2 regions of the Alteromonas sp. AWM4_230 genome follow, and region 2 is predicted to be linked to the other one. Evidence: predicted binding sites of a transcription regulator. Region 2 holds the regulator's gene; the other holds the start of a gene.
What was found. Region 2 encodes FliA, which starts transcription of late flagellar genes. Its sites were predicted from a motif close to CTAAAGNTNNNNNNNNNNNNGCCGATA; they were not measured.
Positions count from the first base shown of each region.

Region 1: the regulator FliA is predicted to act here: its motif matches at 9,316-9,342, upstream of ACXACS_RS05210 (DUF5610 domain-containing protein).

Region 1 covers NZ_JBSWTB010000001.1:1,203,740-1,215,637, reverse strand. Annotated here, with positions in the region: gene ACXACS_RS05245 (AMP-binding protein) at 1-1,554, shown strand, start outside; rRNA gene rrf (5S ribosomal RNA) at 1,672-1,787, opposite strand; rRNA gene ACXACS_RS05235 (23S ribosomal RNA) at 1,908-4,783, opposite strand; tRNA gene ACXACS_RS05230 (tRNA-Ile) at 5,133-5,209, opposite strand; tRNA gene ACXACS_RS05225 (tRNA-Ala) at 5,253-5,328, opposite strand; rRNA gene ACXACS_RS05220 (16S ribosomal RNA) at 5,407-6,939, opposite strand; gene ACXACS_RS05215 (RNA recognition motif domain-containing protein) at 7,430-7,894, shown strand; gene ACXACS_RS05210 (DUF5610 domain-containing protein) at 7,970-9,286, opposite strand; gene trmA (tRNA (uridine(54)-C5)-methyltransferase TrmA) at 9,477-10,574, shown strand; gene ACXACS_RS05200 (DUF1330 domain-containing protein) at 10,597-10,887, opposite strand; gene fabR (HTH-type transcriptional repressor FabR) at 11,023-11,616, opposite strand.
Region 2 covers NZ_JBSWTB010000001.1:3,822,925-3,834,822, forward strand. Annotated here, with positions in the region: gene ACXACS_RS16510 (ParA family protein) at 1-14, opposite strand, end outside; gene ACXACS_RS16515 (protein-glutamate methylesterase/protein-glutamine glutaminase) at 43-1,173, opposite strand; gene ACXACS_RS16520 (chemotaxis protein CheA) at 1,202-3,478, opposite strand; gene ACXACS_RS16525 (protein phosphatase CheZ) at 3,491-4,246, opposite strand; gene cheY (chemotaxis response regulator CheY) at 4,281-4,664, opposite strand; gene ACXACS_RS16535 (RNA polymerase sigma factor FliA) at 4,701-5,432, opposite strand; gene ACXACS_RS16540 (MinD/ParA family protein) at 5,429-6,295, opposite strand; gene flhF (flagellar biosynthesis protein FlhF) at 6,301-7,710, opposite strand; gene flhA (flagellar biosynthesis protein FlhA) at 7,740-9,839, opposite strand; gene flhB (flagellar biosynthesis protein FlhB) at 10,006-11,130, opposite strand; gene fliR (flagellar biosynthetic protein FliR) at 11,137-11,898, opposite strand, start outside.

The sequences.
Region 1 (11,898 bases), 2.6 Mb from region 2:
TACTGGCGTGAAGTAGAACGTGTGGCTTGTGGTTTACTTGCCAATGGCGTAGAGCCAGGTGATCGAGTTGGGATATGGTCCCCCAATAACATCGAGTGGTCACTTGTACAAATGGCCACGGCAAGAATTGGTGCGATCATGGTATGTCTTAACCCAGCTTACCGCCCAGATGAATTAGCCTTTGCTATTAACAATGTCGGGGTAAAGCACTTGGTGATGGCACAGTCTTTTAAACACTCAAACTACATCGCCATTTTGAAAGAACTAACTCCGGAACTAGATTCTGACGAACAGAGCCAAACGGACGCGGCGCTATCGCTCTCGAAGCTCCCTTCTCTTAAACACGTATATACTATCGGTGAAACGTCTGTAGACGGCTTACAGGCATTTTCAAAACTCCAAGTAGAGCCTACTAAGGCTTTAAAATCGCAGTTAAAAGACATCGAAAGAACGCTAAATGCTGATGATAACATCAACATTCAATTCACCTCAGGTACGACTGGTAACCCGAAAGGCGCAACACTCACTCATCGTAATATTTTAAATAATGGTTTATTAGTATCAGAAGCAATGAGATTTACGCACCAAGACAAGCTTTGTATTCCCGTACCACTCTATCATTGTTTCGGTATGGTGTTGGGCAACTTAGTCTGTTTAGCATCTGGTGCATGCGCAGTATTTCCTGGGGAGTCTTTTGACCCTGAACAAACGCTTCGCACAGTAGAAGAAGAAAAGTGTACTGGCTTGCACGGCGTGCCTACCATGTTCATCGCCGAGCTAGAGCTTCCTAACTTTAGAAGCTTCGATTTATCGAGCTTGAGAACTGGCGTTATGGCGGGAAGTACATGTCCTGAGGAACTAATGCGTAAAGTCCATAGTGAGTTTCATATGACCGAAGTCGTTATAGGTTACGGTCAAACAGAGTGCAGCCCTATCAATCATATTACCGATATTGAATCACCATTTGAGAAACAGGTTAAAACGGTCGGCCGAGCTATGCCTCATACCGAAGTAAAAATTATCGACGCACAAGGCAGTACTGTTCCAATTGGAGAGCCAGGTGAGATTTGTGCGAGAGGCTATTGCGTAATGAAAGGTTACTGGGGAGATGAAGCTAAAACTAGAGCTACCATAGACGACGAAGGTTGGCTTCATTCTGGCGATCTAGGCGAAATGGACGAAGAAGGCTATGTCACTATTGTAGGCAGAATAAAGGACATGATCATTCGCGGGGGCGAAAATATCTATCCACGAGAAATCGAAGAGGTGCTGTACCAACATGACGATGTATCTGACGCTGCTGTATTTGGCATACCCGATAACAAATATGGCGAGCAAGTGTGCCTTTGGATCAAAGCAAAAGACAATAGGCATGTAGATGAAGATCAAATACGAGACTACTTAACATCAAAACTTGCTTATTTTAAAGTACCTAAATACATCAGTGTAGTAAAAGAGTACCCAATGACAGTAACAGGCAAGCTACAGAAGTTTAAAATGCGTGAACACATGATAGAAACCCTGAAAAAACAAGCACTACAGACCGAGGCGTAAACCTACGGCAAACAAATGGGGTCAGAGTTGAGGGTCAGTGTCGTGACTCTGACCCCATTATTTTTCTTTGCTTCAGAAAGCAAAAAACCCGCCGTTAGGCGGGTTTCTCTTAATGGGACCTGGCAGTGTCCTACTCTCACATGGGGAAGCCCCACACTACCATCGGCGCTAATACGTTTCACTTCTGAGTTCGGAATGGATTCAGGTGGTACCGTATCGCTATGGCTGCCAGGAAAAAACTGGTAACAATTTGGGAAAGATAATATTAATTCAATCAGTGAGTAACTACTTTTCACTCTACTTACTTTAGCTTGTCTACAACACGCAAAAGCCTAAAGCTTTTTGGGCGTTGTATGGTTAAGCCTCTCGGGCAATTAGTACAGGTTAGCTTAACGCCTTACAACGCTTCCACACCCTGCCTATCAACGTCATCGTCTATAACAACCCTTCCAGAACTTAAAGTTCAGGGATGACTCATCTTTGGGCCGGCTTCCCGCTTAGATGCTTTCAGCGGTTATCCGTTCCGAACATAGCTACCGGGCAATGCGATTGGCATCACAACCCGAACACCAGCGGTTCGTCCACTCCGGTCCTCTCGTACTAGGAGCAGCTCCCATCAATCATCCAACGCCCACACCAGATAGGGACCGAACTGTCTCACGACGTTCTAAACCCAGCTCGCGTACCACTTTAAATGGCGAACAGCCATACCCTTGGGACCGACTTCAGCCCCAGGATGTGATGAGCCGACATCGAGGTGCCAAACACCGCCGTCGATATGAACTCTTGGGCGGTATCAGCCTGTTATCCCCGGAGTACCTTTTATCCGTTGAGCGATGGCCCTTCCATACAGAACCACCGGATCACTATGACCTACTTTCGTACCTGCTCGACGTGTCTGTCTCGCAGTTAAGCTAGCTTATGCCATTGCACTAACCTCACGATGTCCGACCGTGATTAGCTAACCTTCGTGCTCCTCCGTTACTATTTGGGAGGAGACCGCCCCAGTCAAACTACCCACCAGACACTGTCCACAATCCCGATAAGGGACCAATGTTAGAACATCAAACATACAAGGGTGGTATTTCAAGGACGGCTCCACACAATCTAGCGACTGTGCTTCAAAGCCTCCCACCTATCCTACACATGTAGGTTCAATGTTCAGTGCCAAGCTGTAGTAAAGGTTCACGGGGTCTTTCCGTCTAGGTGCGGGTACACAGCATCTTCACTGCGATTTCAATTTCACTGAGTCTCGGGTGGAGACAGCGTGGCCATGGTTACACCATTCGTGCAGGTCGGAACTTACCCGACAAGGAATTTCGCTACCTTAGGACCGTTATAGTTACGGCCGCCGTTTACCGGGGCTTCGATCAAGAGCTTCGTCCGAAAACTAACCCCATCAATTAACCTTCCGGCACCGGGCAGGTGTCACACCCTATACGTCCTCTTACGAGTTTGCAGAGTGCTGTGTTTTTAATAAACAGTCCCAGCCACCTGGTCACTGCGGCCTCCATTTGCTTACCACGCGAAGTGTTCACAAACAGAGGCGTACCTTCTCCCGAAGTTACGGTACAATTTTGCCGAGTTCCTTCACCCGAGTTCTCTCAAGCGCCTTAGTATTCTCTACCTGACCACCTGTGTCGGTTTGGGGTACGGTTCATATAATCATAAGTTTAGAAGCTTTTCCTGGAAGCAGGGCATCAACAACTTCACTCCCTTGGGAGCTCGTCTCGTGTCTCGGCCTTGAAAACCCGGATTTACCTAAGTTTTCAGCCTACGCACTTTCACTTGGACAACCAACGCCAAGCTTGCCTAGCCTTCTCCGTCCCTCCATCACTGATTATATAAGTACGGAAATATTAATCCGTTTCCCATCGACTACGCATTTCTGCCTCGCCTTAGGGGCCGACTTACCCTGCCCTGATTAGCATGGGACAGGAAACCTTGGTCTTCCGGCGTGGGAGTTTTTCACTCCCATTATCGTTACTCATGTCAGCATTCGCACTTGTGATATGTCCAGCAAGCTTTACAACTCACCTTCATCCACTTACACAACGCTCCCCTACCCAGCACGTAAACGTGCTGCCGCAGCTTCGGTATATTGCTTAGCCCCGTTACATCTTCCGCGCAGGCCGACTCGACTAGTGAGCTATTACGCTTTCTTTAAAGGGTGGCTGCTTCTAAGCCAACCTCCTAGCTGTCTATGCCTTCCCACATCGTTTCCCACTTAGCAATATTTTGGGACCTTAGCTGGCGGTCTGGGTTGTTTCCCTCTCCACGACGGACGTTAGCACCCGCCGTGTGTCTCCCGGATAGTTCTCATTGGTATTCGGAGTTTGCAAAGGGTTGGTAAGTCGGGATGACCCCCTAGCCTTAACAGTGCTCTACCCCCAATGGAATTCGTCCGAGGCTCTACCTAAATAGATTTCGGGGAGAACCAGCTATCTCCCGGTTTGATTGGCCTTTCACCCCCAGCCACAAGTCATCCCCTGACTTTTCAACGTCAGTGGGTTCGGTCCTCCAGTTGATGTTACTCAACCTTCAACCTGCTCATGGCTAGATCACCGGGTTTCGGGTCTATACCTAGCAACTAAACGCGCAGTTAACACTCGCTTTCGCTACGGCTCCGCTATTCGCTTAACCTTGCTACTAAATATAAGTCGCTGACCCATTATACAAAAGGTACGCAGTCACCCCGAAGGGCTCCCACTGCTTGTACGTATACGGTTTCAGGTTCTATTTCACTCCCCTCACAGGGGTTCTTTTCGCCTTTCCCTCACGGTACTGGTTCACTATCGGTCAGTTAGGAGTATTTAGCCTTGGAGGATGGTCCCCCCATATTCAGTCAAGATAACACGTGTCCCGACCTACTCGATTTCACTGTAAAGATTGCGTCGTGTACAGGGCTATCACCTTGTATCGCTCCTCTTCCCAAAGGATTCCACTACATTCAATACAGCTTAAGGGCTGTTCCCCGTTCGCTCGCCGCTACTAGGGGAATCTCAATTGATTTCTTTTCCTAAGGGTACTTAGATGTTTCAGTTCCCCTCGTTCGCCTCGTTACGCTATGTATTCACGTAACGATACCTATAAATAGGTGGGTTTCCCCATTCGGACATCTGTGGCTCAAATGCATTTTGTCGGCTCACCACAGCTTTTCGCAGACTTACACGTCCTTCATCGCCTCTAACTGCCAAGGCATCCACCGTATACGCTTCGTCACTTAACCATACAACCCCAAACAGCCTTTTGACTTCTGTCTAAGTTATGTCGCATGAATGACAAGCTAATCGGAAGAATTGCCTTGCTATCAATAAATTGACAACAAGCAATTCAGTCAAGTAGAGTAAAAAGTTCATCTTTCGATTTCTCAGTTACTCAATTTTGATTGATTACTATTAATATCAGCTTTCCAAATTGTTAAAGAACATTCGATGTTTCCTGCAAAAGCAGTACTTTCATCTTTAGAGTAAAAAACCCTAATCAATGCTTACTGAAACAGTAAATATTCATTAGGATTTCGGGTCCAACGTGACACGTTTCTACCTTTGTTACCTTCCTTTCTTAAAGCAAGGAAATGGTAGGCTTGGGCAGACTTGAACTGCCGACCTCACCCTTATCAGGGGTGCGCTCTAACCAGCTGAGCTACAAGCCTTCAGTTTCTAAGCTTGTTAACAACAAACTCAGTTTCAAGTAGATGGTGGAGCTAAGCAGGATCGAACTGCTGACCTCCTGAATGCAAATCAGGCGCTCTCCCAGCTGAGCTATAGCCCCATAAACTTGTGTCGTTCTTCATTTTAAACAAGACTATCTGTGTAGACACTGCATCAAGTGCGTCTGTCGACGTAATGGTAAGGAGGTGATCCAACCCCAGGTTCCCCTAGGGTTACCTTGTTACGACTTCACCCCAGTCATGAAACACAAAGTGGTAATCGTCCTCCCGAAGGTTAGACTAACTACTTCTTTTGCATCCCACTCCCATGGTGTGACGGGCGGTGTGTACAAGGCCCGGGAACGTATTCACCGCAGTATTCTGACCTGCGATTACTAGCGATTCCGACTTCATGGAGTCGAGTTGCAGACTCCAATCCGGACTACGACATTCTTTAAGGGGTCCGCTCCACATCACTGTCTCGCTTCCCTCTGTAAATGCCATTGTAGCACGTGTGTAGCCCTACACGTAAGGGCCATGATGACTTGACGTCGTCCCCACCTTCCTCCGGTTTGTCACCGGCAGTCTCCTTAGAGTGCCCAACTTAATGCTGGCAACTAAGGACAAGGGTTGCGCTCGTTGCGGGACTTAACCCAACATCTCACGACACGAGCTGACGACAGCCATGCAGCACCTGTGTCAGAGTTCCCGAAGGCACCAATCCATCTCTGGAAAGTTCTCTGCATGTCAAGTGTAGGTAAGGTTCTTCGCGTTGCATCGAATTAAACCACATGCTCCACCGCTTGTGCGGGCCCCCGTCAATTCATTTGAGTTTTAACCTTGCGGCCGTACTCCCCAGGCGGTCTACTTAGCGCGTTAGCTTCGCTACTCACGACTTAAAGTCACAAACAGCTAGTAGACAGCGTTTACGGTGTGGACTACCAGGGTATCTAATCCTGTTCGCTACCCACACTTTCGCACATGAGCGTCAGTCTTTGGCCAGGGAGTCGCCTTCGCCACTGATGTTCCTCCAGATATCTACGCATTTCACCGCTACACCTGGAATTCCACTCCCCTCTCCAAGACTCTAGTCTGCCAGTTCTAAATGACCATCCCAGGTTGAGCCCGGGGCTTTCACATCTAGCTTAACAAACCGCCTGCGTGCGCTTTACGCCCAGTAATTCCGATTAACGCTCGCACCCTCCGTATTACCGCGGCTGCTGGCACGGAGTTAGCCGGTGCTTCTTCTGTTGTTAACGTCACGGCTAGCAGGTATTAACTACTAACTTTTCCTCACAACTGAAAGTGCTTTACAACCCGAAGGCCTTCTTCACACACGCGGCATGGCTGCATCAGGGTTTCCCCCATTGTGCAATATTCCCCACTGCTGCCTCCCGTAGGAGTCTGGGCCGTGTCTCAGTCCCAGTGTGGCTGATCTTCCTCTCAGAACAGCTAGAGATCGTTGCCTTGGTAAGCCTTTACCTTACCAACTAGCTAATCTCACTTGGGCCTCTCTTTGCGCCGGAGCCTAAGCCCCGTTTGGTCCGTAGACATTATGCGGTATTAGCAGTCGTTTCCAACTGTTATCCCCCTCGCAAAGGCAAGTTCCCAAGCATTACTCACCCGTCCGCCACTCGTCAGCGAAGTGCAAGCACTTCCTGTTACCGTTCGACTTGCATGTGTTAGGCCTGCCGCCAGCGTTCAATCTGAGCCATGATCAAACTCTTCAATTAAATATATCGAAATATGAATCGTCGTTGTGACACTCTTAACGAGTGCCCACACAGATTGTCTTGTCTAAATTGTTAAAGAACGTAGCAGCTTCGCTGCTATTCACTAGAAGCCGTTGCTTCTTAGTGACTCACCCTGCTCGAGTGAGGTGCGCATTTTACATCGTTTATTTTCGATGTCAACCATGTTTTTAAACTTTTTATTTGCTTGAAAACTTGGTTTCGCACTTGTTGCTAAGTTGGCTTTGTTTTTCTCGAAGCCCCCTCAGAACGTGGAGCGCATTATAGATACCTCTTGAGAAAGATCAACACTTAAATTGGATTTTTTTGCATTTTAAGGCACTTTTGGTGTTAACCGTTCATTTCTGCATCATTTCCATTGGCTCAATGCATCTTTCGACTAGTTTTTTCACATTTTATTGTTCTAATTGTTACAAATGAGTAAACTATATACAGCCTCCAACACCATAATAAACAATAGAAAGGTAGGTATATGAAAGTAGGCTTTATTCAATGCGCTGTAATTAGCGCTATTTTTGCAATTGCAGGGTATTTGTTATTTTCTTCTGCTAGTTTAAACGTCCATGTTCCACTTACCGTATCTGCAGCTCTGCTGATAAGCGGTATCGTTACTCCTTGGCTAGCGTCTCTTATTCAAAGTCCATCTTCCTCAGATGCCAGAGCACACACCAATAACGGATCAGTTGAAACTTTATATGTGGGTAACTTACCCTATAGAGCAAACGAGAACGCAGTAAAGGAGTACTTCAGTAGCTTTATTGAAGTGCAGTCGGTTCGTTTAATGAAGGATCGTAAAACTGGAAAAAGAAAAGGTTACGGTTTTATCGAGGTTGTCACAGACGATCTTAGTAGTGTTATTGATAAGACTAACGACTCTATCTTCCAGGAACGAACGTTGAAAGTTCGACCTGCAAAAGACAAAGTAGAACACGCGTAATTCTTATTCGTAGTTTTTAGTTATGTAAAAAAGCCCGGTAAGCTCTCGCTTCCGGGCTTTTTATTATCATAAGCATTAACTCTCGCTGGCTTCAGCTGATTGAGGAAGGCCATCTAATAAAGTTTGGTTAAAAGAACGAAATCTATTTATGGCGGATATTAGATCAGGAACCTGGACATCTTCCATTTCGTTAATAATACCAGCTATTAAAGTATTATAGTCTTCACTACTTTCTAATGAACTTTCTGCATTAGCAAAAGTATCCATCATTTTCTCTAAGTACTGAGCGATTGGACTAACCACATTACCAAACTTCGCGTTGTCGCTTTTATCTTCGTTATAGTGCTGAATATTTTCGTATGTCTTTAGCACTTCTGTTTGTGTTGTTCTATTTAGTTGTAGTGCGTAACCAACCAACTCTTTATCATCAAAGCCTAAACTCAGTGCTTCTTCAAATGCCTTGTCGATGTCACCACTATAGAAGGTATCGGCTAGATCCTGCACTTGCCCAACTAAATCAGCTATCGATTCCAACTCATCTTCATCAAGTTCTCCTTTCAATGAAAAGCTAATACCGCTTCGTTCATAGTATTGATAAGACGTTTGTTGAGAATAGCTTGCCGAAAAGCCACTTTCACTTTGCTCACCACTACCGTCAGATTGGCCTTGAGATGCCTGAGCCTGAAAATTAAGTTGCTGAGAAGCCTGGAAAGAACGCAGGCTTTCAAAACTAAAGCTCACTTCATCACCATCTTTAGTTCGAATCATCAAACTACCGCTTTTTTCGTCCGATGCTGCAACAGCTTCCAACGAAGACAGCTGGACAGCATTAGGCTGCTGGCGTCCAAAGATATCGGTTTCTAGATCATCAATACCCGTATCAATAAGATCCCGGCTTTTCGTTATACCTTGCTCAATCTCTTCATTCATAAACCCAGCAAGATCTTTTTCAGCCATCGCGAAGCCGCGGCTTACTCCTTCTCTTGCTTGGCTAAATAGCCCGGTCAGCTTTTCTTCGCTGGCACCTCCATCGGCTGCGCCGCGAATAACGCTGCCCACGAACTTAAGTACGTTTCGGGCTACTTTTTCAAAATCGAATAAACCGTTCGACTTTTCTTCAAGATTTTTCTCTTTCGTTTCTTGTGGTCTTTGCCCATCTATTTCCAACGCTTGATTAATATTGCTACTTACCACGCGCAAGCCGATACTCGTTTGGCTACTTGAAACAGATACTGAAGCCGCTTGTTGCTTCGAGAACTCAGCGGCTTGCTGCAATCCGTCTTGCTGCAACTGCTTTTTAAGCGCTTCATTTGGGTGAACCGTTGCCTTTTGATCCGCTTTCTGATCAACCTTTTGGTCTCCCATAAAAGCTTTAATTTGACCCACGTTCATAATTTGATCCTCACTATCCTCACTCTTATTATCGGCAAAGAATCAATATTGTTTAATTTTAATACAGTATTTTTTTCTAAAAGCTATTTAGGCAATCATGCGTATTAATAATGAAGAAGTCGGGAGCGCTTGTTGCAGTTATTTTTTAAGGGACTACAATTCGCGACCTCAACAATGAATGGAGAATTTTATGACCACCACTGAACAACAACGCTATCAAGATCAGTTAGACGAAAAAGTAAATCGTCTCACCGCGTTGCTTTCTCCATTCAATGCACCAGAACTTTCTGTATTCCCATCTCAGCCAACACACTACCGCATGCGCGCAGAGTTTAGAGTGTGGCACGAGGCCGATGACTTATTTCACATCATGTTTAATCAGGAAACGAAAGAAAAATATCGTGTCGATAGCTTTGCCCCTGCATGTAAAGCAATAAACGATGCGATGACACTTTTGCTTGAAGAAGTAAGACCAAACGAAACTCTAAGAAAAAAGTTATTTCAAATCGATTACCTTTCTGCGTTGTCTGGTGAACTTGTTATAAGCCTTTTATACCATCGTCAATTAGATGAAGAATGGCAAGTGGCAGCAAGAGAATTAAAAGCGACACTTGAATCTCACTTTCCTAAAGTAAACATCATTGGTCGCGCTAGAAAGCAAAAGCTTATTATCGACAACGATTTTGTAATTGAGCGTTTACCAGTAAACGGACGAGAATTCGTATTCAAGCATATAGAAAATAGCTTCACTCAGCCCAATGCCGAAGTGAACTGTAGCATGATTGAATGGGCTTTAGATTGTGTTAAACCACTCTCTGGAGACTTACTAGAAATGTATTGTGGTGCCGGTAACTTTTCACTTCCGCTAGCACTTCACTTTGATAATGTGGTGGGTACCGAAATAGCTAAACCTTCAGTGCAAGCAGCTCAGTTTAATATTGAGCAAAACGAGCTGAGCAATGTAAAAATTGTAAGGTTAGCCGCCGAAGAATTCACTCAGGCTATGAAGGGCGAGCGTACGTTTAGTCGCTTAGAAGGCATTGATTTAAGCACTTACAATTTCACCACTGTATTGGTCGACCCACCAAGAGCTGGGTTAGATGAAGATTCACTAAGAATGATTCAGGATTACGATAATATTGTGTATATCTCGTGTAATCCTGAAACTTTGGCGCAGAACCTTGAGCTTTTGAGTGAAACTCACGACGTTTCTCAATCGGCGCTATTCGACCAATTTCCTTTCACTCATCATATTGAGGCAGGCGTTCTACTTACACGCAAAGTCTAGTTTGCGTGTAAGTCATTTTCTACTACTCCTTGCCTTCTACAAGAACGTGATGGCTTACTGAACCGTCAGTTCTTAGTTTTAGTAGTGGAAGGTAATCTGGGTCAGACATAAAATCGAGTGCGCTTTGTTTTGAAGGCCATTGGATAATAGCGCGAATAGCGGGTTCTTCTCTCTCGCCTTCTAAAGTTTGATGATTCGCACTGTTCGCTAGATATTTTCCACCGTGTTTCGACACGATATCCGCGGCAAGTTTTACATAGTGCGGGATCCACGTTTCATTGGTAGGTGTAACTTCTAAAACTGAATAATACATATCTTGCTCTCTTCTCTTGAAATTAACTGGTTGAACCCAGCGTTATCGTATTGAGAGCTTAACAAGCTATATTTCGTGTAATAAGAAGGCTTACGCTAGAATCTGTTTCGTAAAATATTTGATAATACTTCAGCGCTACGCTTTCTGGGTAGCGCCTATTTGAACAAAGCGAAGTTGCGCTTTCACTCTTTCACCAATTTCACTTCTAAGCTTATCATCCGCTTCTAATGCTTCCGCTCCGGCACTGAATACTAGTCTTACCATGGCATCGGCTTGTAACTGGGCGCAGGCGTATTCCACGCCTTGCTGTTCGATAATGTAGTCAGTAAGTTCATCGATGAAATGTTGAATTTCTCTGAATACTGCAAGTCGGTAAGCAGACGACGTTCCGGTATGCTCTCGCAGTAATAACCGAAATACGTTTGTGTTGGCCGCGATGAACTCCATGAAGGTTTCAACAGAGGTATGGATGACGCCGCCCCCTGAAGCTATGCGCCTTCTAGCCTGACGCATAAGCTGACGCAGCGCTAAACCCGCTTCATCCACCAGCGTTAAACCCAACTCGTCCATATCTTTAAAGTGTCGATAAAACGATGTGGGAGCAATGCCAGCTTCTCGGGCAACTTCACGCAAGCTTATTGCCGATAAACTGCGGTTTTCATCTAGCAGTGAAAATGCAGCATGGATGATATTTTGGCGGGTTTTTAATTTCTGTTCTTGTCGGCTCACGTTCGCACCCTGTGTTCATTAACTTTTAATGGTTTGATGATTTTTTAACTTTAGAGTCTACTTTCAACGTCATCTGAATAACCATTAACGCAATCGAACCTCATACATCAAAGACTAGCACGTCTAGTTTATCGCAACACGCACTGATGGGGAAAGGGAAACAAAATCATCTCTTTTATAAACAAGGGTTAAGCGTTAATTCTCACGTTTTAGCTACGTTTTTGCCACCCTCGGCTATAATTAAACTTTACACATGTAAGCAGAACTTATCTGGGTTTTGCT
Region 2 (11,898 bases):
GTCCACACTTTCATAATTACTGTTCCATTACTGTTCAAACTGCTATCGCATTTCGGTTTGAACGCAACTGCTTATATCATCGATATTAATATTTTTACTCGATATATTAGCCACAGCGACAGCCTGAGGCATACCGTAAACCACACAGGAGTCTTGGTCTTGCGCCCAAATAGTCGCCCCCTTATCCTTGAGTATCCGACAGCCCTCTCTACCGTCTGCGCCCATACCCGTTAAGATGATACCAAGCACGTCGCCACCATAAACTTTAGCCAACGAGCTAAAGGTCAGGTCTACGCTTGGCTTATAATTCACCTTATCAGACTGGCTTGCATCAACGATGGAAATTCGCTTGTTGCTACCGATAGATTCAAGCAACATTTGCTTTCCTCCTGGGGCAAGATAAGCGTGCCCTGGTGCTAAAATATCGCCATGCTCTGCTTCTTTCACTTTAATTTTACAGTTGCTATCTAAACGCTGTGCAAATGCAGTAGTGAAAGTCCCAGGCATATGCTGCACAAGTAAAATAGGATAAGGAAAATCTGCAGGTAGTGGAGAAAGCACTTTTTGAAGTGCAACAGGCCCACCTGTGGACGCCCCAATAGCTAAACATCTGTATTGCTTACCCGTTGCCCTCACTGAGGAAACGGTAGGCTGTTTGTCGGCGCCTTTATGGCCTGAAAGTAAACCCGATGTTTTGAAAAAAGCCTGTTTGGGCGCATTGTCAGGGAGTTTTCTCGTCTCGGCGGTGCGAAGAGATGGGCGCTTAACGCCTAACCCTCTTCGCGCGATCAACCTGACTTTAGTGCAAAGTAACCGCGAAGCATCTTTTCTATCTTGGGCTATATCTTCGAATTTCTTGGGTAAGAAATCGAGCGCGCCTGCTTCTAACGCATCTAGCGTTGCCTGAGCGCCATGATGCGTTAATGATGAAAACATTAAAATTGGCGTAGGACGTTTATCCATAATTGCCTTAACGGCGGAAATACCATCCATAACAGGCATTTCAACGTCCATTGTTATTACATCAGGCTTAAGAGCTTCCGCCTTGTCTAATGCATCACGTCCGTTTCTTGCTTCACCTACAACCTCAAGCTCTCTATCTCCTTCGAGAATTTCTCTTACTCGACGGCGATAGAAAGTCGAGTCGTCCACGACTAGGACTTTAAAGACCATGGATTATCATTCCTGTTAATTCATCGCCTTACTTTATAGGTTTACGCGCGTACCGTTTGAGCAGGCTAGGAACATCTAAAATTAATGCAATACCACCGTCTGAAGTAATTGTTGCGCCAGCCATACCAGGCGTACCTTGCAACAATGCATCGAGTGGTTTAATAACCACTTCTTCCTGGCCTATCAGCGCGTCTACGACAAACCCTACTTGTTGAGTACCAATTTGCACCACAACAACATGCCCCTTTTCTTTATTTATATTTTTGGGGCCTCGGATTAACCATTCACCAAGGAAGAACAACGGAATTGCTTTTGAACGAACTATCATTGTTAGCTGGCCATCTACCGTATTGGTCTTCTTGATGTCCATGTTTATTATTTCGTTCACCGCACCTAATGGTAACGCAAAGGTCTGTTTTCCTACAACAATCATTAACGTAGGTAGAATCGCGAGCGTTAGCGGTACCTTGATATCTAATCGTGTACCTTTTCCTAACTGCGAGTCGATATTGATGGTACCGTTGAGCTGGTTAATCTTGGTTTTAACCACGTCCATGCCCACACCACGACCTGAAATATCGCTGATTTCGGTTTTAGTAGAGAAGCCAGGTGCAAAAATAAGATTAAACGCTTCAACGTCAGACATGCGTGCTGCTGCGTCTGCGTCCAATACGCCGCGGCTAATTGCGATCTCTTTGAGCTTTTCGGCGTCCATACCCTTACCGTCGTCTTCGATAGTAAGAAGAATATGGTCGCCCTCTTGAGATGCTGATAGCTGAACCGTACCCATGCGAGGCTTACCGGCCGCTGCACGATCATCAGGCATTTCTATCCCGTGGTCGACAGAGTTTCGCACCAAATGCACGAGCGGGTCGGCCAATGCTTCAACCAAGTTTTTGTCTAAGTCTGTCTCTTCACCTACAAGATCTAAGGTAATTTCTTTCTTTAAGCTTCTAGCCAGGTCACGTACAACGCGAGGAAAACGGCCAAACACTTTCTTGATAGGCTGCATGCGGGTTTTCATTACCGCACCTTGCAAGTCTCCAGTCACTACATCTAGATTAGCAATGGCCTTTGACATGCTCTCATCGTTGCTGTTGATCCCCAAACTTATCAGCCGGTTTCTAACGAGTACGAGTTCGCCGACCATATTCATAATTTGGTCTAAACGCTTAGTGTCTACACGTACTGTTGTCTCAGCAGGTGGTGGAGCAGGAGCCCCTTTTTTATCATCTTTCTTGGCAGGCGCTTTTGGCGCAGCTGCTTTGCTCGTTTTAGCTGGGCTCGCTGCACTAGGTTCTGGCTTCGCCTTAGGCGCAGCCGGGGCACTCGACGCGGATTGCTTTGCTTTTTGAACAGCTTCGGTAGCCGCTTTGTCTACCGGAGGTTCAGGGGCCGCTGGAGCAGAGCCTTGTTTAGTTGGACCTTGACCAGAGCCGTGAAGCTGATCAAGCAGTGCTTCAAATTCATCGTCGGTAATTTCTTCATCTCCGGCACTACTTGCCGGAGCAGCTGCTGATACTGGTTCTGGAGCACTTTTTTCGTCCCCACCAAACTGACCTTTTCCGTGCAGATCATCTAACAGTGCCTCGAACTCTTCATCAGTAATGTCATCACTGTCAGTGCTCGCCGCTAGTGCTGACGTTTGCGCAGGCTCCGGTTTGGCGGGTTCTGTATTGGTTGATGCAGCTTGTCCTGGAGCACCACCTCCATGAAGCTCATCAAGGAGAGCCTCAAACTCATCTTCGGTAATTTCTTCTATACCACCGCTACTTTCACTGGTACCTGACGCTGCTGGCACTGGTTCATCTATAGCTAGTTCCGGCTCTTCTGCAACGACCTCGGGCTCAGCCGCGACAACTTCTGGCTCGGCCGCAGGCGCATTTGCATTGTCGAAAATGTTTTCATCTGGAGATTCTGGGCGACTGAGTTTGTGTAACAGGTCGACGAGGTGTGCATCTGCCGGCTCTAGCGGCTCTTGCGCTTTTACTCGTTCAAACATTTCAACGACCACATCAGTGGCTTGCAAAATGATATCCATTAACTCAGGCGTTAGCGTTCGTTGGCCATTGCGCATGACGTCAAAAACGTTTTCAGCACCGTGACAAATTTCAACTAACTCAGTAAGAGAAAGGAAACCCGCTCCCCCTTTTACTGTGTGATAGCCGCGAAAAATTGCGTTAAGCAAGTCCGCGTCTTCAGGATTGTTCTCAAGATCAACGAGCTGTTCTTGTAATTGTTCAAGTATCTCCCCAGCTTCTACTAGAAAGTCCTGTAATATTTCCTCGTCAACATCAAACGACATGCACCCGCTCCCCTAAAAACCTAAGCTAGACAGAAGATCATCTACATCATCTTGACCTGAAACGACGTCATCTCGTTTGTCAGCATCAATGATTGGGCCTTCTGCCTCTACACCATCAATCTTATCGGCCTTAACGCTGGAAGGTTTAGATTGTTCTGCACCGTCCCGTTCGCCAAACATAGTAAGCATGTTTACAAGGCTATCTTCGACTTCTTTAACCAAGTCGATAACGCGACGAATAACCTGTCCAGTCAAGTCTTGATAACCTTGTGCCATCAAAACTTCAGTAAGTAACTGTGTAAGTTTAGCCGACTGATTCGAACCGTCTTCCAACAATTCGTCTAAGTCTGCACATAAAACCTTAAACTCACCCAACTCGATTTGGCGGTTCATCAGCTTTTTCCACTCTGGCATAACCTTTTCGATCCGCTCCGATAGCAGTTCAGCGATGGGCATACTCGCCTCAACGGCATCCATAGTAGTATTAGCAGCTTTTTCGGTTTCTTCAATTACGTAGGTAAGGCGGGACTGGGCATCAGGGATATCGTCTGTAGCTAGATTTTTGATGCGGTCGTCTATTTGAAAGTTGTTTAATGCGTCGTGGAGTTGACGCGTTAACTTGCCTACTTCAGCGAATAGCTCAACGTTTTCTTTCATTGAGACGGCTTCAAGTAGTGCGTTAGCTGAAGCCTTGTCACCTTCTTCGAGAAAAGTGACAAGCTGCTTTGCTTCTTCTAACGATATTGGAACGTTTACATTCGTTGACATCCAGTAAACCTCATTTATCTGGTGAGCGTCTGGATCAACCTAAACGTTCGAATATTTTATCTAATTTTTCTTTAAGCGTTGCCGCGGTGAAAGGTTTAACAACGTAACCATTCACACCCGCTTGGGCGGCGGCAACGATCTGTTCCTTCTTCGCTTCAGCGGTCACCATAAGTACTGGCAAATGCTTAAGTTTGTCATCGGCTCTAATCGCGCGGAGCAAATCTATACCCTGCATACCAGGCATGTTCCAATCAGTAACAACAAAGTCGAAATCGCCTTGTTGTAACATAGGTAATGCAGTGCTTCCGTCATCCGCTTCCTGAATGTTGGCAAAACCCAAGTCTTTGAGTAGGTTTTTGATGATACGTCTCATGGTTGAAAAGTCATCGACCACGAGAATTTTCATGCTTTTGTCCAAAATAGCCTCCACTGAGGGGTTAATTGTTTTTAATTTCTATTCTTCGTCAGCTTGCCACGATTTCATTCGTGATTTGAGTTTTAACATGGCTTGACTATGAATTTGACTGACTCTCGACTCACTTACGTCGAGAACCTCGCCTATTTCTCTTAAGTTTAGTTCTTCATCATAGTAAAGTGAAAGAACAATCGCTTCTCGCTCGGGTAATGTCGTTATTGCATGGGCCAGCGCTTTTTGAAATGCGCCCTGCATTAAATCTTCTAACGGTGCATCACTGCCTCGACTTTGCTCGGTAGTGATCACATCTTCCGACACACCTAAATCTTCAATGCCGACCAACTTCCCGGCATTTACTTCATTGAGCATCTGGTGATAATCCTGCAAGCTCACATTAAGCTTGTCAGCAATATCGGAATCTCGTGCGTCGCGCCCAGTTTCACTTTCTACCTGAGATATCGCTTCTGTTATTGCGCGACCATTTCGGTGAACAGAACGTGGCGTCCAATCACCTTTGCGTATTTCGTCCAGCATGGCACCGCGAATGCGGATACCTGCGAAGGTTTCAAAGCTTGCGCCTTTTGACCCATCAAAGTTTCGAGCGGCCTCTAACAAACCAATCATGCCTGATTGGATAAGGTCATCAACAAGTACACTCGCAGGCAGGCGCGCCATCAAATGGTGCGCAATACGCTTAACCAGAGGCGCATGTCTTTCGACTAACTGCGATTTATCTGTTTGCTGTTGATAAGCGGCTGCCTTGCTGTTCAACGTTGACTTCCTACGGCTTTTTCTGCAACTAATTGTTCAATGAAAAATTCTAAGTGACCTCCAGGCTGCGCTGGAATAGGCCAAGTAAGCGCCCTGTTTGCTAGCTTGGTTATCGCTACGGCTGCAGGAGAGCCTGGAAAAGCATCAACAATAGCTGTTTGCTTACGCACAGCTTTGCGAATATTTTCGTCAAATGGCACCGTCGCCACTAATTCTAGTGCAACATCAAGAAAACGCCCTGTCACTTTGCTTAATTTGCTAAATAATTCCTGACCTTCTCGCACATCGCGAACCATATTGGCCACAACTTTAAAGCGAAAAACACCGTGCTCACGGTTAAGGATTTTTATCAGCGCATAGGCATCAGTTAGTGATGTTGGCTCATCGCAAACCACCACCATGATATCTTGGGAGGCTTTAGAAAAGCTTAATACCATATCTGAAATGCCAGCAGCGGTGTCGACTATTAATACGTCTATTTGAGAACGCAGCTCGCTAAACGCTCTTATCAAGCCAGCGTGCTGTGTGGGTGAGAGTTCCGCCATTGACTGCGTACCAGATGTGGCGGGCGCAATCTTAATACCGTGGGGGCCGGTTACTAAAACCTCGTCCAACGTACACTCGCCAGAGAGTACGTGAGATAGGTTTTTCTCAACTCGCAGGCCTAGCATCACATCTACGTTTGCAAGACCAAGGTCCGCGTCAAGAACCATTACACGCTTGCCCTGCTTCGCCATGGCGATAGCAGTGTTAAGCGTAATGTTTGTTTTACCGACGCCACCTTTACCACCGGTGACGGCGATTACTTTGATTAACCGTGATTGCTTCATTTTTCTTAAGCTACTCGCTTGATCGTCAATCATACTGCTTATGCTGTTTTAATTGCGTTGTTACCACTAGTATGATTCAAACCGTACTTTTTATAAAGCTTTGCAGCAGCGGAAACTAAAGATTTCGCTTCTGCAATCTTAATGTCTTCAGGCACTTTTTGACCATCGGTGACATAACTAACCGGTAGTTGGTATTCAACCGCTGCACTAAGTACCTCTCCTAAAGAGTAGCACTCATCTAACTTTGTGAAAATACAGCCACTTAGTTCAATATCGTCATACGCTTGAATGATTCTCTGCAAAGCCGGATATTGCGTATTGGCTTGCGCTACCAAATATTTTTTAACTTTTGGCATTTGGCCATTGTCGAACTGCTTAATTTGCTTAATTAATCGACTATCACGCTGACTAAAACCTGCTGTATCAATCAATACTAGTCGCTTATGACGAAGTTGGAACAATAAATCTGCTAGTTCTTCACTAGTTTGCGCTTTTCGCACAGTACAGCCAATAATTTTTCCGTATGTCGCTAGTTGCTCATAGGCTGCAATTCTATACGTATCAATAGTTATCATAGCTACCGATTCTGCACCGTATTTTTGCGCGTAGCGGGCGGCCAACTTTGCAACCGTGGTTGTTTTACCTGTACCAGTAGGCCCGACTAATGCAACGGCACCTTGTGAGCTTAGTATATCGTTTCCGGTAACATTTATGCGATTAGCCAATAGGTTAAGAAGATATACCCACGCGTCACGTTCGTTGTAATGAGCCGGTGTATAGCTAATCAACTGAGTTGCTAGTGCACTACTCAAACCCATATCGGTTAATCGCGTGACCAAGTATTGATGAACAGGTTTTTGACGCTTGTTCTTCGCTTCCATTAGGTCTGCAACTTGATACTGCAATACGTCGCGAAGTGAAGCTAACTCTTCTTTGATTTGAGCTAGTTCAGCAGACTGGGATACAGGAGTTTCACCCATACTTGACGCTTGATGCTCAGGAAAAGTCTGTTGCTCGATAGCATCTTGTGCTGGTGATTGTGTTTCAAGGTCGTCGATAAACGCTTCTGAAAAATCTAAGTGAGATGCAATTTCGTTGGCGTGCTTAGCGTTCGCTGACATTGGCTGTGCTGGTTGTGCAGAACTTTCTGCAACTGGGTTTCCACCATGCTGCTTTTCCAGCAAGGCTTTTAAGCTATCAGGGCCATCGTCGCCAATAATTTCACTTAAGCTAGGCACAGCCTTTTGGCTAGGCGTTTTAGCAGCGGTCTGTGGTGCCGCCTTAGGCGTGAAAAGCTTGGCTTCAGGCTCTTTGTCGTAGGCTGCTACAAGCTCGATACCGTCTGCGACTTTGCGATTTGACATGATCACTGCATCACTGCCCAACTCAGCTTTAACTTGGCTTAGCGCCTCACGCATATCTTTGCCGAAGAAACGTCTAATTTTCATTGCAACCTCTCCAATCACCCAGTGTCAGATTATTGACCGACCGAACTGACTATTTTTATTTGTTTGTCGTCAGGCACTTCTTGGTATGAAAGAACATGCAGCCCAACAACAGAATACTTTAAGAAGCGAGACAGCACGGGTCGTAGCATGCCTGAGGTAAGGAGTACTGCAGGTTCTCCCTCTAACTCTTGCTGCTGACTGGCTTGCTGCAATGATTTCTGCAGCTTGTCTGCCAGACCTGGCTCTATACCAGCACCGTCTTCGCCACCTGCTTGAAGAGACTGGTGCAACATCTGTTCCAACTCTGGCGCCAAGGTTATGACAGGTATCTCTTTTGCCCCCTGAGTAATTTCCTGAACGATTAAACGTTTGAGTGCTATACGCACCGCAGACACCAATACATCTGGGTCTTGGCTCCGTGTGCCGTACTCGCTAAGCGTTTGCACGATGGTGCGCATATCGCGAATAGGCACGCCTTCAAATAGTAAGGTTTGCAGCACTTTCACAACGGTACTAAGCGGCAGAATATCGGGCACCAAACCTTCGACCAATTTAGGGTGCTGTTTGGCCAGCATATCTAGAAGCTGTTGCGCTTCTTCATGCCCAAGTAATTGATAGGCGTTATTTGAAAGTAACTGACTTAGATGAGTCGCAACAACCGTAGCGGCATCAACAACCGTGTATCCAAGCGTTTGCGCGTGCTCGCGCTTATTAGGCTTAATCCACACCGCATCTAGCCCGAAAGCAGGGTCTTTAGTAGCCCGCCCCTCTAGCTTGCCAAACACTTGCCCTGGGTTAATGGCAAGCTCTTCGTCGTGACTTATAACGGAATCGCCAATTGTGACGCCGAGCATAGCGATGGTATAAGTGTTAGGCTCTAAGTCTAGATTGTCGCGTATATGAACAGGTGGAATAAGGAAACCCAGCTCTTGCGATAGTTTCTTACGTACGCCTTTAATTCGTGTCAACAACTCACCACCTTGAGATTTATCAACAAGCGGAATTAAGCGATAGCCCACTTCTAAGCCAATGGTATCCACCTGCTGAACGTCGTCCCATCCCAGCTCTTTAACTTCAGGTGCAACAGTTTCATCTTTTGAAATGTTCTCTGGCAATTGAGGTTCTTCAGCTTTCTTTTTAGCTTGAACGGTCTGCCAATATGCAAAGCCCGCAATCAAAAATGAAAAACCCAAGAATGCGATATGAGGCATACCCGGAATGATACCCATGACGAAAAGCACGCCTGATGCTATATAAAGCGCTTGATTATTTCCTAGCTGACCACGGATCTCTTTACCCATTTCTTGGGTTTCGTTTTCTCGAGTAACGATAATCGCCGTTGCTACAGAAAGTAGTAATGAAGGTATCTGCGCCACCAAACCATCACCAATGGTCAAAATAGTGTAGATCTCTATGGCACTTCCAAATGAAAGACCGTGCTGAATCATGCCTATGAATAAGCCGCCAACAATATTGATAAGCATGATAAAAAGGCCGGCAACTGCATCGCCTTTTACAAACTTTGATGCACCGTCCATCGACCCGTAAAAGTCAGCCTCTGCGGTTATTTCTTCACGACGCTGACGCGCCTGGTCTTGGTCGATATAGCCTGCATTTAAATCAGCATCGATCGCCATCTGCTTACCAGGCATAGCATCCAAGGTAAAGCGAGCACTTACTTCTGAAATACGTCCCGCACCTGCGGTTACTACCTTGAAGTTGATAATAAGAAGGATAGCGAAGACAACAATACCCACAGCATAGTTACCGCCGATAACAACCGCACCGAAGGCTTCAATCACTTTACCTGCCGCATCTCCCCCTTCGTGGCCGTACAGTAATACAACCCGCGTAGACGCAACGTTAAGCGCCAAACGCAGAACTGTCGCAATTAGGAGTACAAGTGGGAAAATACCAAAATCCACAGGGCGTTGGGTGAGTACCGCTACCAAAATGATGACGAGAGAGAGCGCGATATTAAAGCTAAACAATACGTCGAGTAAAAACGGCGGCATGGGTAGTATTACCATTCCCATGATTGCCAAAAGGACAATAGGCGCGCCTAAACCACTGGTAAAATTTTGCAGCTGATTTTTATCGAATCGCTGAAGATAACCGGATAACTGCATGGCTGGGTGTCTCTCTATCAGAAAATTGACGCTTTATGTAAATCTTCAATAGAGTTTTCAACTAACGTGCCAGCTTTATACGAAGCGGCATTTATGTACACCAATAGAGCTAAAGAGTATGCGGAAGGCATAAACTGGCCACAAAAAAGCCTGGTAAAAGAGTCACTTAGCGACGGTATTCTGGAGGGATAGGCAAATCTCGTTTAAGTGGTTTAGGACGCTTCCCCTTCCCTGCCCTATGTGCTTTAAGCTGATAAACATGTGCTAGCACCTGTGCTACCGCCATAAATAAGGCGTTCGGAATTTCATCGTCGACTTCTGTCGAATAAAAGATGGCACGAGCGAGCATAGGAGAAGGTATTAAGGGTACGTCATTGGCGGTAGCAATTTTTCTGATATGCATAGCCAATTCATCAGCCCCTTTTGCCACCACGACAGGTGCTCTTACACCCTGTTCGTCATACTTAATCGCTACTGAAAAGTGAGTCGGGTTAGTTACTACCACGTCTGCCTGTGGTACTTCCTGCATCATGCGCTTAGTTGCCGCCTGATACTGCAAGCGACGAATACGACCTTTTACCATAGGGTCGCCTTCCGCATTTTTCCGTTCGTCTTTCACCTCTTGCTTGGTCATTTTCATTTCTTTGTTGTGCTTATACATTTGATAAGGCACATCGATGAGCGCGATAGGGATCATGCCGCACACCAGAATAAGAAATGCCCACTTAAGCATGTCGAGCGCGTGAAAGATGTTTCCCGGATATAGCTCCATATCTAAATGCAGTGCTTCATCTTCGAAGAACAACAGCGCTCCTATGGCCATGCTGATGATAACCACAACTTTAGCGATGGATTTTAATAGCTCAACTAAGCCGTTCATGCCGAACATTCGCTTAAAGCCCTGAATTGGACTCATCTTGGAGCCCTTAGGCTTTGCACCTTCCCAGGTAAAATTAAAACCACCAAGTGCAATAGAGCCATAGATGCCGGCTATCATAGCTACCACCATATAAAGCAACACGGCAGGACCTACCGCTGAGAAAGCTTCACCCCATGCGCCAAACATGTGGGTGATATCATAGGTTTCGTCGCGAGAGAGAATAAACATTCGCTGGGTAAGTTTGAAAACAGATTCAGCAATCCAACTGCCCACAAACAAAAACATGAAGGCGCTGACAATAAGCACTAAAGTTGTGGATAGTTCACGGGAACGGGCCAGCTGCCCTTTTTTTCGGGCATCATCGAGTTTTTTCCCCGTGGGGTCTTCTGTTTTTTCGCTTGAATCTGCCATTTTTTCCTAACCACAAATGTTCAATAGTTCACACATAAACTGTTCGGCTCTAAACCATTGGGTTTCAAAGTGCGCAGTAAAGTTATCTAGCGTTATCCATATAATCAGTAATCCCATTACCTGAGCAATGGAAAAACCAATACTAAAAATGTTTAGCTGCGGCGCAGCTTTGGTCATTACACCAAATGCTAAATTCACAATAAGTAGTGACACTATGGGCGCTAGAGACAAGGTTACTGCCGATATAAACATCCAACCTCCCCAATGAGCAATATCGCGAAACTGTTCACCTGTCCACCACGCTTCGCCTATGGGAAACGCCTCGAAACTCATTACTATCATTTGGATCATGGACAAATGCCCATCCAAGGTCCAAAACAATAAGGTCGCTAATATTAGATAAAACTGACCAACTGCAGGTACGTTTATACCGTTTACGGGGTCAACAATAGACGCGAACCCTAAACCAGTTTGCATGGCTATGATTTGGCCTGCGAGCACGAAGGTATTGAGCACCATCATAGAAATAAAGCCAATAGCAATACCAATAAGCAGCTGCTGAATAACAATTAAAAATGTGCCCACATCCACCAAGTTTTCAATAGGTGATGGAGGGACTACTGGCATGATGATGAGCGTTAGCATTATACCCAGCAGGGCTCTTACCTGCGGGGGAATTGATTTTGCACTCAATCCAATCATGGCTACGAACAAACCGCTAATGCGCATAAAAGGCAGCAGCATGTCTGCTAGGAATTGATTGATGGT